DNA from 3 places in the Pantoea sp. X-Soil-YNGN-785 genome. Region 1 is predicted to be linked to each of the others. Evidence: predicted binding sites of a transcription regulator. Region 1 holds the regulator's gene; each other region holds the start of a gene.
What was found. Region 1 encodes PurR, which represses purine synthesis genes. Its sites were predicted from a motif close to CANGCAAACGTTTGCNTG; they were not measured.
Positions count from the first base shown of each region.

Region 2: the regulator PurR is predicted to act here: its motif matches at 3,151-3,168, upstream of purM (phosphoribosylformylglycinamidine cyclo-ligase).
Region 3: the regulator PurR is predicted to act here: its motif matches at 2,722-2,739, upstream of purL (phosphoribosylformylglycinamidine synthase).

Region 1 covers NZ_AP035942.1:1,816,808-1,822,277, reverse strand. The annotation lists gene rnt (ribonuclease T) at 1-177, shown strand, start outside; gene AC6I8E_RS08435 (Grx4 family monothiol glutaredoxin) at 221-556, opposite strand; gene AC6I8E_RS08430 (C40 family peptidase) at 921-1,730, shown strand; gene cydH (cytochrome bd-I oxidase subunit CydH) at 1,778-1,867, opposite strand; gene purR (HTH-type transcriptional repressor PurR) at 2,149-3,174, shown strand; gene punR (DNA-binding transcriptional activator PunR) at 3,171-4,076, opposite strand; gene punC (purine nucleoside transporter PunC) at 4,184-5,386, shown strand.
Region 2 covers NZ_AP035942.1:2,934,357-2,939,826, reverse strand. The annotation lists gene pstA (phosphate ABC transporter permease PstA) at 1-504, shown strand, start outside; gene pstB (phosphate ABC transporter ATP-binding protein PstB) at 517-1,284, shown strand; gene purN (phosphoribosylglycinamide formyltransferase) at 1,412-2,050, opposite strand; gene purM (phosphoribosylformylglycinamidine cyclo-ligase) at 2,047-3,087, opposite strand; gene upp (uracil phosphoribosyltransferase) at 3,317-3,943, shown strand; gene uraA (uracil permease) at 4,089-5,372, shown strand.
Region 3 covers NZ_AP035942.1:2,999,395-3,004,864, reverse strand. The annotation lists gene yfhb (phosphatidylglycerophosphatase C) at 1-549, shown strand, start outside; gene tadA (tRNA adenosine(34) deaminase TadA) at 637-1,104, shown strand; gene mltF (membrane-bound lytic murein transglycosylase MltF) at 1,101-2,558, opposite strand; gene purL (phosphoribosylformylglycinamidine synthase) at 2,826-5,470, shown strand, end outside.

The DNA of each region.
Region 1 (5,470 bases):
GCGAAAGCCTGTATTGCGGCGGGAATGGAGTTTGACAGTACGCAGGCGCATTCAGCGCTCTATGACACTCAGCAGACGGCGACACTGTTCTGCGAGCTGGTGAACCGCTGGAAACGGTTAGGTGGCTGGCCTCTGCCCTTCGCCGGGGGCGACGCAGACGCCACGACATCCGCATAAGGGATGCCACAATGAAAGAGGCCGACATAATGTCGGCCTTTTTTTATTCTGCTTCTTTAAATTTTTCTGCGGTCTCTTTGATCAGCGACTGCAGTTCACCACGCTGTAACATCTCGACGATGATGTCGCATCCACCAACCAGTTCACCATCCACCCATAGCTGCGGGAAGGTCGGCCAGTTAGCGTATTTCGGCAGCTCAGCACGAATGTCCGGGTTCTGCAGAATATCCACGTAAGCAAAACGCTCACCGCAGGCTGACAGCGCCTGCACCGCCTGTGCAGAGAAACCGCAGCTTGGCAGTTTCGGGGAACCTTTCATGTACAGCAGGATCGGGTTTTCTGCGATCTGGCGCTGAATTTTTTCTACAGTACTCATAATTGCCTTCCTTAATTCGTTACTTCGTGTTTGTTTATTGTAGCGACTTCACAGCGTGACTGAAAATGAGATTTTGCTCCCTGCCCGATTAAATGACCATCATTGTTAAGTCCCGTGCGCAGGACATTTAACTTCAGGTATTAACAGCTGGTAACAGTTTAATAATTCGTAATAATTCCGTTGGTATAACATGCTGAAAATGTTCATTTTCAGTGCAATCACGTGGGCTGCAAAGATTAACATTAAAAGGCATTACAGTTTTTAAGCGAACTGGACTAGAATGGCCTGGGCACTGATCCTGGATCAGATTAATCTCAACTTTGTCGCGGTGCGTAGTGGCCCTGACAACTTAACTAATTAATGGACTATGCGTTTAATCATTACGCTTTTTATGCTGGCCTTTGCGCAACTGTTTTTCAACATCGCCGCTGCGTCGCCTCACGCGCCGGTGAACGTCAATACGCATAAAGCAGAGAAAAAGAGTGCGCGCGACGATGAACGCCGCAAGCGTCGCCCGGTAAAAACGGTGACGAAAAAAACTCGTCTCAGCCCTGACCAAAAACTTAAAACGAAAAAACAGAAAAAAGTCGAACTCACTGCTAATCAGACGCCTGCTAAGAAGACCTCGCTCAAAACCGCCCGTATCAGCAAAAGCAAAGAAAAAAATAAAGAGAAGAAACGCTATGGGCATCAGCGCCAGCTGAAAACCGCTGAGGTCACCACCCGCGAGCCAGGCACGATTAAAATGAGCAAATCCCACCGCCAGCGCTATCAGAAGGCGCGTGAGACTGCAATGACCAAGCTGATGGGGCAGTTGGGTAAACCCTATCAGTGGGGCGGCACCTCTCCACATACCGGTTTCGATTGCAGCGGTCTGGTCTGGTATGCCTATAAAGACCTGGTGAAATTTAAGATCCCGCGTACCGCTAACGAGATGTATCACCTGCGTGACGCCGCGCCGATCAAGCGTGAGTCGCTGGAGAAAGGCGATCTGGTCTTCTTCCGTATTAATGGCCGCGGCACAGCGGACCACGTCGGCGTTTATTTGGGCGATGGCAAGTTTATTCAGTCGCCACGTACCGGCAAAGATATTCAGATCAGTGCATTAGGGGAAGATTACTGGCAGCGCCACTATATTGGTGCCCGTCGGGTGATGACGCCGAAAACGATACGCTGAGCAGCAGAACAGTCAGAAAAAAGCCGGGATAATCCCGGCTTTTTTTATTAGTGCAGAATGGCAGTAAAACTAAAGGCCACAATCATCAGCAGACAGCCGACAGTGGTCATCAAAGCCAGTTTCAAATCGGTACTCATTGCTTGCTCCTTAGTCACACACTTTGCAGGGATATGGCATTTTCCCACAGGGTCCGGTAAAAATCTCGTTTTATCCGTTCAGCCTTGTTAGAATCCCGCCTTTGTTGCGCAACGCGCGCAACCCTGATTCCGTTTGCGCATCTTTTCTGGCGTTTTTTCTCCGCCAGCGGCCTGTTTACCGGCCAGAAAAGCCGCATTTTTGCGGAAAAAACCCTGAGCAGACGCAAACGTTTAACATTACGCTTATCATAGAGTTAGGTAAGCACTGGAGTCCGATTTTCATGGCAACAATTAAAGATGTGGCGAAACGCGCTGGCGTCTCAACGACCACCGTTTCGCACGTCATCAATAAAACCCGCTTTGTCGCTGAAGAAACACGCGAGGCGGTCTGGCAGGCAATTAAGGAACTGCACTACTCGCCAAGTGCTGTGGCGCGCAGCCTGAAAGTAAACCACACCAAAACGCTGGGCCTGCTTGCCACCTCCAGCGAAGCGCCCTATTTCGCTGAAATTATTGAAGCGGTTGAAAACCACTGTTTTGACAAAGGCTATACGCTGATTTTGGGTAATGCGCATAACGATCTCCAAAAACAGCGCGCCTATCTCAGCATGATGGCGCAGAAGCGCGTCGATGGTCTGCTGGTGATGTGCTCTGAGTATCCGGACGATCTGCTGCAGATGCTGGAAGAGAACCGCAATATCCCGATGGTGGTGATGGACTGGGGCGAATCGCGCGCCGACTTTACTGATACAGTTCTCGATAACGCCTTCCAGGGCGGCTATCTGGCGGGACGTTATCTGATTGAACGCGGACACCGTGATATTGGTGCTATCCCCGGTCAGATGGAGCGCAATACCGGCGGCGGACGCCATGCCGGTTTTCTGAAGGCGCTGGAAGAAGCGGGTATTCAGCCGCGTGCCGAGTGGATTGTACAGGGTGACTTTGAGCCGGAGTCAGGCTATCAGGCGATGCAGCAGATCCTGTCACAGAAACAACGCCCTACGGCGGTGTTCTGCGGCGGTGACATCATGGCGATGGGGGCCATTTGCGCCGCCGACGAGATGGGTTTGCGCGTACCGCAGGATATTTCGATCATCGGCTATGACAATGTGCGCAACGCCCGCTATTTCGCCCCTGCCCTGACCACGGTGCATCAGCCAAAAGCCCAGCTGGGTGAGAAAGCGCTGGATATGCTGCTTGACCGCATCACCAGTAAGCGCGAAGTGTCACAAACGATTGAAGTCCATCCGACGCTGATTGAGCGCCGTTCAGTGGCAGATGGTCCGTTCCGCGACTATCGCCGCTAATCCTCGCTTAACCACTCCTGATTAAGCGTTTGCGCATCACCCAGATAGCTGAGCAACCAGCCTGTCGCCGGTGATGCGCGATCTTCTGCCCAGCTGACGCAACAGGGGCTATCCGGAAATGCCACCGGCAGCGTCAGTTCGACCAGCTCGCCGCTGTCGAGCAGTGGTCTGGCCAGATGACCCGGCACCATCGCCACACACAAGCCTGCCTGCACGCACTCCAGTCCGGTTTGCCACTCCGGCACCACCAGCCTGCGCTGGTTATCCAGCGTCCATGTCATACGACGCGGCAGTGCGCGTGATGTATCTTCCAGCACCAGTGACGGCCAGCTACGCAGCGTGTCATCATCGATCTGGTTCGCCTGAGTCAGAGGATGATCGGGCGCGACCACGCAGCGCCAGTTGAGCGTACCCATATCTCGAAATGCAAACCGTCCGCCTACCGGAATCGCCTGGGTGGCCCCAATCGCAACTTCCACCCGACCGTCGGCCAGTGCATCCCAGACGCCGTTAAAGACTTCATAGCTGATGATCAGTTCCATATCGGGGAAGTGGCGATAGAAGTCTTTGACCAGCTGCCGGGTGCGTTGAGGTTTGGCGATGCGGTCAACGGCAATGCTGAGCTGCCCGCGCCAGCCGTTGGCCAGCTGCTGACACTGACGCCGGGTGGCAAGCATTTTTTTGATGACGCTGCGCCCTTCCCGAACAAAATGTTCGCCTGCTGGCGTCAGCACCACTTCGCGATGCTGGCGTTCGAACAGCGGCACTGCCAGCCAGTTCTCCAGCTGACGCACCGTGTAGCTGATGGCAGAGGGCACCCGATGCAGCTCCTGAGCAGCGGCGCTGAAGCTGCCCCCGCGGGCGACCGCGTCAACGACCTCTAATGCATATTCTGACCACATAATCTGCCTTCAAAAATTTTAACAGCAATCGGCAAATATTACCGTTTCACAGCGGCAAACGCACCTTTTACACTCTGCCGCGTTCATCCTGCAAAAATGAGAATGAGATGTTGTCGAATAAAGGATTTATGCCCTACCTTGCCCTGCTGAGCATGCTCGGCTTTTTAGCCACAGATATGTACCTGCCCGCCTTTGGTGCGATGCAGCAAACGTTTAATACCTCGCCGGGCCTGATCAGCGCCAGTATGAGTCTCTTTCTGGCGGGTTTCGCCTGTGGGCAGCTCTTCTGGGGACCGCTTTCCGATCGCATTGGACGTAAACCGGTGCTGCTGGCCGGACTGGCCATGTTTGGCATCGGCTGTGCGGGCATGCTGTGGGTGAATGATATCACTCTGATGCTGGCGCTGCGCTTTGTGCAGGCGATTGGCGTCTGTGCTGCGGCCGTGAGCTGGCAGGCACTGGTAGTGGATCGCTATCCTGCCGCGCGCGCTAACAAAGTCTTTGCCACGATTATGCCGCTGGTTGCGCTCTCCCCGGCGCTGGCCCCGTTGCTGGGTGCCTGGCTCATCGGCCATTTCCACTGGCGTTCGATTTTCCTGGTGCTGACGCTGATTGCGGTGGCGTTGATTCTGACCACGCTGCGCCTGCCCACCGTACGCCAGGAAGCACGCGAGAAAGGAGCCCAGCCTGGCTTTTTCACTCTGCTGAAATCACGGGTTTACAGCGGCAACGTGCTGGTCTACTCCGCCTGTTCAGCCAGTTTTTTTGCCTGGCTGACCGGCTCGCCGTTTATTCTGGCGGATCTGGGCCTTTCACCCGCCGATATCGGCCTGAGTTATGTGCCCCAGACGCTCGCCTTTTTGATTGGTGGATTCGGCTGTCGTGCCCTTCTTAACCGCTTTAATGGCGCTCAGCTGTTACCGTGGCTGCTGGGCATTTACAGCCTGAGCATTCTGGCGCTGTTTGCCGTCGCGCTGTCAGGCGGCAGCACGCTGGTGAGCCTGATGGTGCCGTTCTGCGGTATGGCGCTGGCTAACGGTGCGATCTATCCAATCGTGGTTTCCAGTGCGCTGACGCCCTTCCCGCACGCCACCGGTAAAGCGGCCGCATTGCAGAACACTTTACAGCTAGGACTCTGCTTCGCTGCAAGCCTGGCAGTCTCTGCCGGATTAACGCATGCACTGTTTACCACTACGCTGATGATGACGGTGACGATTCTGCTGGCGCTGGTGGGTTACGTCATACAGCGTACCGCAAGCGCACAAACTGTTGTTGCCTCCGCGCAACCTGCCTGCCAGGATAATCACTGACACACTGACTTTTTCGTTAGCCTCCTAACAATAAGTCATTGAATATTGACCCGCGTGAGCATATACTCATCCGGGTCAACAAAT
Region 2 (5,470 bases), 1.1 Mb from region 1:
ACCTTCGGCACGCCAGGTTTACTCTGGGCGTCGCTGACCCTGGCGTTACTGACGCTGCCGGTAGTGATTGTGGCGACCGAAGAGGGCTTATCGCGTATTCCCAACAGCCTGCGGCAGGGTTCGCTGGCGCTGGGCGCGACCCAGGCGGAAACGCTGTGGAACGTGGTGCTTCCGATGGCAGTGCCGGCCATGCTGACCGGCCTGATTCTGGCGGTGGCGCGTGCAGCAGGTGAAACCGCGCCGCTGATGCTGGTGGGCGTGGTAAAAATGGTGCCGGAACTGCCGGTCGACGCGGTGTTCCCTTATCTGCATCTGGATCGCAAGTTTATGCATCTGGGCTTCCAGATTTACGATCTGGCGTTTCAGAGTCCGAATATTGAAGCTGACCGGCCGCTGGTGTTCGCCACCGCGCTGCTGCTGGTGCTGATTATTCTGTCGCTTAATCTGCTGGCGATGGGCCTGCGTCACCGTCTGCGTGAACGCTATCGCCTTATGACTCAATAACAGGCTATGACTATGACGTCCGAAACGGATATCGCGCTGACCGTTAACCATCTGTCGCTGTGGTATGGCGAGCGCCAGGCGCTGCAGGATATTTCGCTGCAGGTGCCGAAAAACAGGATTACCGCGCTGATTGGCCCCTCGGGCTGCGGCAAGTCGACGCTGCTGCGCTGCTTTAATCGCATGAACGACGTGATTGATCACTGCCGGGTAGAGGGTGAAGTGTTACTGGGATCGCAGCCGATCCTGCGCCCCGAACAGGATCTCTCCGCGCTGCGCCGTCGGGTCGGCATGGTGTTTCAGCGGCCTAATCCTTTTCCAAAATCGATTTATGAAAATGTGGTTTACGGGCTGCGTTTACAGGGTGTGCGCGATCGGCGGGTACTGAACGAGGCGTGTGAGCGTGCGCTGCGTGCGGCGGCGCTGTGGGGTGAGGTGAAAGATCAGCTGTCACAGAATGCGCTGACGCTCTCGACCGGACAGCAGCAGCGGCTGGTGATTGCCCGCGCCATTGCCATTGAGCCGGAAGTGCTGCTGCTGGATGAGCCGACCTCCGCGCTGGATCCGATCTCCACGCTGGTGATTGAAGAGCTGATGACCACGCTGAAGCAGCACTTCACGCTGGTGCTGGTGACGCACAACATGCAGCAGGCCTCGCGCGTGTCAGATTACACCGCGTTTATGCATCAGGGCGCGTTAGTGGAGTTTGATGAGACTGACCGGATCTTCACCGCGCCGAAACAGCGACGAACCGAAGATTACATTACGGGTCGTTACGGCTGAGAAAGGAGATACAGCGGGTTTTCGTGCGGGGCGAATGAAGCACCGGCTCAGGGAGCCAGTGCCCTTCGTAAAGACGCTTTAAGCTTTTCAGCCGTTTGTGGGAAAATCTGTCACGGCTTTTAGAACGTCAATCGTTAGCATAGCCTTGTGGTGGCAGCGCTTCGCCATCCAGCCAGGCTTTACCGTCACGCATCAATAGCCGGCCTTCAACAAACCAGCCAATCACCAGCGGATAGATCGCGTGTTCCTGGTGCTGCACCCGCTCGGTAATCTCCGCTTCGCTATCGTCAGGAAAGACCGGGACTTTAGCCTGCAGGATTACCGGACCGCCATCCAGTTCATCCGTCACGAAATGCACGGAAGTACCATGTTCGCTGTCACCATTTTCCAGCGCCTGACGATGCGTATGCAGTCCTGGATATTTCGGCAGCAGGGAAGGATGGATGTTCAGCAGGCGATCGTGAAAATGCGCCACGAAAGCGCTGCTGAGAATGCGCATATAACCGGCCAGCACGATCAAATCCGGACTATAGGCTTCTATTTCAGCGATGAGCTGACGATCAAAAGCTTCGCGGTCAGCGAAGTCGCTGGCGGCAAGCGCATGGGCGGGAATCCCCGCCTCCTGCGCCCGCGTCAGCCCATAAGCAGCAGCACGGTTACTGAACACGGCAGCGACGCTGCCGTGAATCCGCCCGCTTTTACAGGCATCAAGGATGGACTGAAGGTTACTTCCGTTGCCGGAAATCAGTACAACCAGCTTCTTCATCCGTTGATGACCACACGCTCTTCGGCATCCGACGCTTTAATCACGCCGAGCTTCCAGGCTTTCTCGCCTGCGGCCTGCATCAGCGCAATCGCTTTGTCCGCGTCTGCCGGGCTCAGTGCGATGATCATGCCGACGCCACAGTTAAAGGTACGATACATCTCGAAACGGCTGACGTTGCCCGCCTGCTGTAACCAGCTGAAGACCGCCGGCCACTGCCAGCTCTTCTCGTCGATGACAGCCTGGGTGTTGTCGGGCAGGACTCGCGGGATATTTTCCCAGAAGCCGCCGCCGGTCAGGTGCGCGATAGCGTGCACATCGACCTGCTCAATCAGGCTCAGGATATTTTTCACGTAGATGCGGGTCGGTTCCAGCAGATGATCGGCCAGCGGTTTGCCTTCCAGCTGTTCAGCCAGCGGATCGGTGTTGCTGACTTCCAGAATCTTACGCACCAGCGAATAGCCGTTGGAGTGCGGGCCACTGGAGCCGAGGGCGATCAGTACGTCGCCATCCTGCACCTTGCTGCCGTCGATAATTTCTGACTTTTCCACCACGCCGACACAGAAACCGGCCACGTCGTAATCTTCGCCGTGATACATGCCTGGCATCTCAGCGGTTTCACCGCCCACCAGCGCACAACCTGACTGCAGACACCCTTCGGCGATGCCGGTGATCACTGCAGAGGCGGTATCCACATCCAGTTTGCCGGTGGCGTAGTAGTCGAGGAAGAAGAGCGGCTCAGCGCCCTGAACCACCAGGTCATTGACGCACATCGCGACCAGGTCAACACCAATGGCATCGTGACGTTTGAGATCCATCGCCAGACGCAGCTTGGTGCCCACGCCATCGGTGCCGGAGACCAGCACGGGTTCACGGTATTTTTGCGGCAGCGCGCAAAGCGCACCAAAACCGCCCAGTCCACCCATCACTTCCGGGCGACGCGTCTTTTTCACTACGCCTTTAATACGGTCAACCAGAGCGTTACCAGCATCAATATCAACACCGGCGTCTTTGTAACTGAGAGAGGTTTTGTCGGTCACTGCGAGGTCCCCACGCGAGTTGCGGTTGGTGGTTTAAAATAAAGCGCGGCAATTCTATCAGTGCAGGCAAACGTTTGCGAGTCCGGCATTGCGCATCGGGCGATTTTCATTAATCCTCTATTTGTCCCGGTAAAAGCCGCGGCTTTGCGCAAGACCAGGTGGCGCAGCGTGCAAAAGGCGGTATAATCCCGCGATTTTTTTTAGCTCAACTCATTCCGGGAGAACACCAATGAAGATCGTGGAAGTCAGACACCCGCTGGTCAAACATAAACTGGGCCTGATGCGTGAGCATGATATCAGTACAAAGCGTTTTCGCGAGCTGGCCTCTGAAGTGGGCAGCCTGCTGACCTACGAAGCGACCGCCGATCTGGAAACAGAGCGCGTCACCATTGAGGGCTGGAACGGCCCGGTAGAGATCGATCAGATCAAAGGCAAAAAAATCACGGTGGTCCCGATCCTGCGTGCCGGCCTGGGCATGATGGAAGGGGTGCTGGAACACGTTCCCAGCGCCCGTATCAGCGTGGTGGGTGTTTACCGTGATGAAGAGACGCTGGAGCCGGTTCCCTATTTCCAGAAGCTGGTCTCTAACATCGAAGAGCGCCTGGCGCTGGTGGTCGACCCGATGCTGGCGACCGGTGGCTCCATGATTGCTACTATCGACCTGCTGAAGAAAGCGGGCTGCACCAGCATCAAAGTGCTGGTTCTGGTTGCCGCACCAGAGGGGATTGCCGCACTGGAGAAAGCGCATCCTGACGTCGAGCTTTACACTGCGTCAGTGGATCAGGGACTGAACGAAAAGGGTTATATCATTCCCGGGCTCGGCGATGCCGGGGACAAGATTTTCGGAACCAAATAAATCGCACAGCCGACCAGAGAGTCGGCTTTTTTTTGACAAAAATAATGCCCCGAACGGATTCGGTCTGCCGCAAGGCGCACCGGCGTGCCTGCTGCTGTGCCAGAGGCGCGAACCCACGGGGATACAAAACATAAGGGGATAAATGATGACTCGTCGCGCCATTGGCGTCAGTGAACGGCCGCCGTTACTGCAAACCATTCCACTCAGCCTGCAACACCTGTTTGCCATGTTTGGTGCCACGGTACTGGTGCCGATTCTGTTCCACATCAACCCGGCGACGGTGCTGTTGTTTAACGGTGTCGGCACACTGATTTATCTTTTTATCTGTAAAGGCAAAATTCCTGCCTACCTCGGTTCCAGTTTTGCCTTTATCTCGCCGGTGCTGCTGCTGTTGCCGCTGGGTTACGAGGTCGCGCTGGGCGGATTTATCCTGTGCGGCGTGCTGTTCTGTATCGTGGCGCTGATTGTGAAACGCGCGGGCACCGGCTGGCTCGACGTAATGTTTCCTCCGGCAGCGATGGGCGCGATTGTCGCCGTCATCGGTCTGGAGCTGGCGGGTGTCGCCGCCAATATGGCTGGCCTGCTGCCCGCTGAAGGCAGTGCGCCCGACAGCAAAACCGTGCTGATTTCGCTGGTCACGCTGGCGGTAACGGTCTTCGGTTCGGTACTGTTCCGTGGCTTCCTGGCGATTATCCCGATTCTGGTCGGTGTGGTGGCAGGCTATCTGCTCTCTGCCTTTATGGGCATCGTTGACTGGAGTGGCGTGGTCAAAGCCCCCTGGTTTGCCCTGCCAACCTTCTATACGCCGCGCTTCGAGTGGGTGGCAATGCTGACGATTCTGCCTGCGGCGCTGGTGGTCATTGCCGAGCATATCGGTCATCTGGTGGTTACGGCCAACATCGTGAAAAAAGATCTGATTCGCGACCCTGGCCTGCATCGTTCAATGTTCGCTAACGGCTTATCCACCGTTATTTCTGGCTTCTTTGGTTCGACGCCGAATACGACCTACGGTGAAAACATCGGCGTGATGGCGATTACCCGCGTCTATAGCACCTGGGTGATTGGCGGTGCGGCGATTCTGGCGATTCTGCTCTCCTGCGTCGGCAAACTGGCGGCGGTGATCCAGGCGATCCCGGTGCCGGTGATGGGCGGCGTGTCGCTGCTGCTGTATGGCGTGATTGGCGCATCCGGTATCCGCGTGTTGATCGAATCCAAAGTCGATTACAACAAAGCGCAGAATCTGATCCTGACCTCGGTGATCCTGATCATCGGCGTCAGCGGGGCGAAGGTACATATCGGTGCGGCAGAGCTGAAAGGCATGGCGCTGGCGACGATCGTGGGTGTTGGCCTGGCGCTGATCTTCCGCGTGATCTCGCTGTTGCGTCCGGAAGAAGTGGTGCTGGAGGCTGAAGAACCGCGCGAACATTGATCGCAGCGCGCCTGACAGGATCGGGGCAGGGACGCCCCATTCATCTCTTTCTGAAAACTGTGTTAGACTTCCCCCGATTTTTTGCTTGTTCTCTTGCT
Region 3 (5,470 bases), 1.2 Mb from region 1:
CTGCTGCGTCGCCGCCCGCTTAATCTGCTGCTGCTGGTGCCGTTACTGCCGGTGGTGGGCATCGGCCTGCTGTTTAAAGGCCGCGCGGCACGCTGGCCCATGAGCCTGCTGCTCTGGTCAATTACCTTTGGCCGATCCGAGCAGACATTGCTGCGCCTCGAAGCCGAGTTTGCCCAGTGGTTTCGCCTGCGCGTAAAAGCCTTTCCAGTGGTACAGCAGCGCCTGACGGATTACCTCGGCAGTGATGACGCTGACGTCTGGCTGATCACCGGATCGCCACAGTCGCTGGTGGAGCAGGTCTATTACGACTCCGCGTTTCTGCCACGCGTGAAGCTGATTGCCAGTCAGATGCGTCGCGGCTGGGGCGGGCGTGTGCTGGCGATGCGCTGCCTCGGTCATGAGAAAGTGGCTCAGCTTGAAGAGAAAATCGGCACGCCGTTACAGCTCTACAGTGGCTACAGCGACAGCAAACAGGACAACCCGTTACTGTTCTTCTGTCAGCATCGCTGGCGTGTAACCCCGGCGGGTGAACTGCAACAGCTGGAATAAGTTTCGACACGCTCGCAGAGATCGCTATAATGCGCCGCTTTTCAGTCGCCCGGAGTGGTCAGCGTGAAACAACAAGATGAATACTGGATGCGCCATGCGCTCAGCCTGGCGCGCCGCGCCTGGGAGCAGGGCGAAGTGCCGGTGGGGGCCGTGCTGGTTCAGAACGACCGGGTGATTGGGGAAGGCTGGAACCGGCCCATCGGCCAGCACGATCCGACCGCGCATGCAGAGATCATGGCGCTGCGGCAGGGCGGTAAAGTACTGGAAAATTACCGCCTGCTGGATACAACGCTTTACGTCACGCTGGAGCCGTGTGTGATGTGTGCCGGTGCCATGGTTCACAGCCGTATTAGCCGACTGGTCTATGGTGCGCACGATATTAAAAGTGGGGCGGCGGGATCGCTGCTGGATGTGCTGGGCCATCCTGGCATGAATCATCAGGTTGAACTGCATAGTGGCGTGCTGGCTGAAGAGTGTGCCGCCATGCTGAGCGACTTCTTCCGTATGCGTCGCGAGCAGAAAAAAGCGCTGCGTCAGGCGCAACGCCAGGGTTAGTTCATGGCGATCTTCGGTTCGACCGCCGGGTAGCCCTTCGCCAGTTCGGCCTGGGCTTCAGCCTGCCGCGCCAGACGCTTCTCCTGCTCCTGCAGATAACCCACCAGGCTTATCTGATACTTGCGGATATTCTCCACGTAGTTATAGGCTTCATGCCCACGGGCATAGCCATAAGCTGTCTGAGTGTAGTAGCGCTTCTGGCTTAACATGGGCAGACGCAGCTTCACATCCGCCCAGCTGTCCGGATTACCGCCCTGGCGGGCCGTCAGTTTGCGGACGTCAAGCATATGGGCATAACCCATGTTATAAGCCGCCAGCGCAAACCAGATGCGCTCATCTTCCGGGATGGTCTGCGGCACCTTCGCCATCATATCCTGCAGATACTGACTGCCGCCGCGAATGCTCTGTTCGGGATCGGTTCGATCGCCCACATCCAGGCTATCAGCGGTGTTACGCGTCAGCATCATCATGCCGCGCACGCCGGTCGGCGAGGTAGCCTGCGGGTTCCAGTGCGACTCCTGATAGGAGATCGCCGCCAGCAGCCGCCAGTCGATGCTGGTGGCGTACTTCTCAAACAGCGGCTTGATGTCGGGCAGCGTATTGTCGATGGCGCGCAGGAACGTGCGGGTATCAACATAGTCAAAGGTGCCGACGTGACCGAGGTATTTCTCCTCCAGCCGCGCCATCGCGCCTTCTTCGCCCATACCATTAAAAAAGTCGAGCATTGCTGCATTCAGACTGTCGTCATCGCTGTGCCGCACATACCAGGTCACCGGCTCTTCATCGGTAACGTCGAACGCCACCGCCAGCTGCGGATAGATGCGCTGCAGCAGGGCGATGGTCACCGAGTCACCAATGGTGTAGTCGAGCTTGCCGTCGGCGACCGCTTCCAGCAGGGCCTTAGGACTCTGATCGGTGGAGATCGCCCAGTCCAGATCGGGGAACTGATTGGAACGGGCGCTCTTGAGCGTGGACAGATAGGCCGATCCGGACGCAACTGTCAGCCGCCCCTTTAAGTCACCGAGGTTTTTAGGGCGTGGCTTATCCACGCGATAGACCAGCTGTTGTGAAACGTTGTAGTAACCTGGCCCGGTCTGATAGCGCGTCAGGCGTTCATTGTTGTAGTTCAGGCCAGCGGCCAGCAAATCGGCTTTACCCTCGTCAAGATCATCAAACAGATCGCTCAGGTTAGGACGAACCGTCACCTTCAGTTTGACGCCAAGATAATCGGCGAAGCGTTTTGCCAGCTCATAATCCATACCGGCCGGTAACTGGTTAACTGTGTAGTACGTTAATGGGGAGTTGATGGTACTGACCCGCAGGACTCCCCGTGATTTAATCTGTGAAATCCTGTCCTGCCCACCCCCATACCAGGGAATGGATGGCCACAGCGCTAACGCTAACAGCACGGCAACCAGACCGATAAACAGATAATTAAATTTTAGGCGTTTCAAATAGTTATCTCTCGCTGGCTCTAAGGCCTCTGTCTTTTAAAGGCAGTATTTATCTTCTTTGAACTCCCAGAGCGAGGGGCATTTTGCGCAACAAAATCACACTGAGCAACTTTTATAGCAGCTTTTGCGCAAAATTCAGGCAAATCCGGGTTGCCAAAAATTGTGCGCAAACGGTTTCGTCGCGAGGTCGCTTTCTCTATAATACGCCCCGTTTTCCCTGTTGCGCCCAATCAAGCGTCGCCCGGCGCCCTGACGAGAGACTTATTAATGGAAATTCTGCGTGGTTCGCCCGCCCTGTCGGCATTTCGTGTAAACAAACTGCTGACCCGCTTTCAGGACGCTCATCTGCCGGTGAGTGATATTTACGCTGAGTACATCCATTTTGCTGATGTCAGTACGCCTTTAACCGCTGACGAACAGAGCCGCCTGCAACGCCTGCTGAAGTATGGTCCCTCTCTCGCTGAACATGCCCCACAGGGACGTCTGCTGCTGGTGACACCACGTCCCGGCACCATTTCGCCCTGGTCATCCAAAGCCACCGACATTGCTCATAACTGCGGCCTGCCGCAGGTACGTCGTCTGGAACGCGGTCTGGCTTTTTATGTGCAGGCTCCGCAACTGACAGAAGCGCAGTGGCAGACGCTGGGTACACTGCTGCACGATAGGATGATGGAAACGGTCTATAGCGATCTGGCCCAGGCTGAGCAGCTGTTTGCGCACCATACGCCGCAGCCGGTGAAGAGCGTCGATCTGCTGGGTGAGGGCCGTCAGGCGCTGGTTCAGGCAAATATCTCGCTGGGTCTGGCGCTGGCAGACGATGAAATTGACTACCTGGTGGCGGCATTTACCGCGCTGGGCCGCAATCCCAACGACATTGAACTCTATATGTTTGCGCAGGCGAACTCTGAGCACTGTCGTCACAAGATCTTCAACGCCGACTGGATTATCGACGGCGAGAAACAGCCGAAGTCGCTGTTTAAGATGATCAAAAACACCATGGAGCAGACGCCGGACTTCGTGCTCTCTGCTTATAAAGATAACGCCGCCGTGATGGAAGGGTCAGAGGTTGGCCGCTTCTTTGCTGACGCCGGCGAGAGCGAATACCGCTGGCATCAGGAAGCCGCGCACATCCTGATGAAGGTGGAGACGCATAACCATCCAACGGCCATCTCGCCGTGGCCTGGTGCCGCGACCGGTTCCGGTGGTGAGATCCGTGATGAAGGCGCAACCGGACGCGGCTCCAAGCCCAAAGCGGGCCTGGTTGGATTTTCGGTCTCTAACCTGCGCATTCCGGGCTTTGAACAGCCGTGGGAAGAGGACTTCGGCAAACCAGCCCGCATCGTCAGCGCGCTGGAAATCATGACCGACGGTCCCCTGGGTGGCGCTGCGTTTAACAATGAATTTGGTCGTCCGGCGCTGAATGGCTACTTCCGTACCTATGAAGAGCAGGTCACCAGCCACAACGGCACCGAGCTGCGCGGCTATCACAAGCCGATTATGCTGGCGGGCGGCATCGGTAACATCCGTGCCGATCATGTGCAGAAAGGCGAAATCACCGTCGGCGCGAAGCTGGTTGTGCTGGGTGGACCGGCTATGAACATCGGCCTGGGCGGCGGCGCAGCATCATCCATGGCCTCGGGCCAGTCTGATGCCGATCTCGACTTCGCCTCGGTTCAGCGTGATAACCCGGAAATGGAACGCCGTTGCCAGGAAGTGATCGACCGCTGCTGGCAGCTGGGCGATGAGAACCCGATTCTGTTTATTCACGACGTAGGCGCGGGCGGCCTTTCCAACGCCATGCCGGAGCTGGTCAGCGATGGTGGCCGCGGTGGCCGGTTTAACCTGCGTGACATCCTGAGTGACGAGCCAGGCATGAGCCCGCTGGAAGTCTGGTGTAACGAATCACAGGAACGTTATGTGATGGCCGTCGCGCCCGATCAGCTGGCACAGTTTGAGGCGATCTGCCAGCGCGAACGCGCTCCGTTCGCGGTGATTGGTGAAGCGACCGAAGAACTGCACCTGAGCCTGGAAGATAGTCATTTCGATAATAAGCCAATCGACATGCCGCTTGACGTGCTGCTGGGCAAAACGCCGAAGATGACGCGTGATGTGGTGACACAGCAGGCACAGGGGACCGAACTGCAGCGCGACGGCATTACGCTGGTCGATGCGGTGAATCGCGTGCTGCATCTGCCTGCCGTAGCGGAGAAAACCTTCCTGATCACCATCGGTGACCGCAGCGTGACCGGCATGGTAGCGCGCGATCAGATGGTCGGCCCGTGGCAGATCCCGGTTGCCAACTGTGCGGTGACTACCGCCAGTCTCGACAGCTACCACGGCGAAGCCTTTGCCCTGGGCGAACGTTCTCCGGTTGCGCTGCTGGACTTCGCGGCGTCGGGCCGTCTGGCGGTGGGTGAAGCACTGACTAACCTGGCGGCAACGCAGATTGGTTCGCTGAAACGCGTGAAACTCTCGGCTAACTGGATGTCTGCAGCCGGTCATCCGGGCGAAGATGCCGGTTTATATGCGGCGGTGAAAGCGGTCGGCGAAGAGCTTTGCCCGGCGCTGGGGATCACTATCCCGGTCGGTAAAGATTCGATGTCGATGAAAACCCGCTGGCAGGAAGGCACCGAACAGCGTGAGATGACCTCACCGCTGTCGCTGGTGATTACCGCGTTTGCCCGCGTCGAAGATGTTCGTCGTACCGTCACGCCACAGCTGCAGGCCGATCAGGATAACCTGCTGCTGCTGATTGACCTGGGCAACGGCGCGAATACGCTGGGCGCAACCGCGCTGTCGCAGGTCTATCGTCAGCTCGGCGATAAACCTGCCGACGTGCGTAATGCCACACAGCTGGCGGGCTTCTTCAATGCAATTCAGGCGCTGGTGGCTGAGCAGAAATTGCTGGCCTA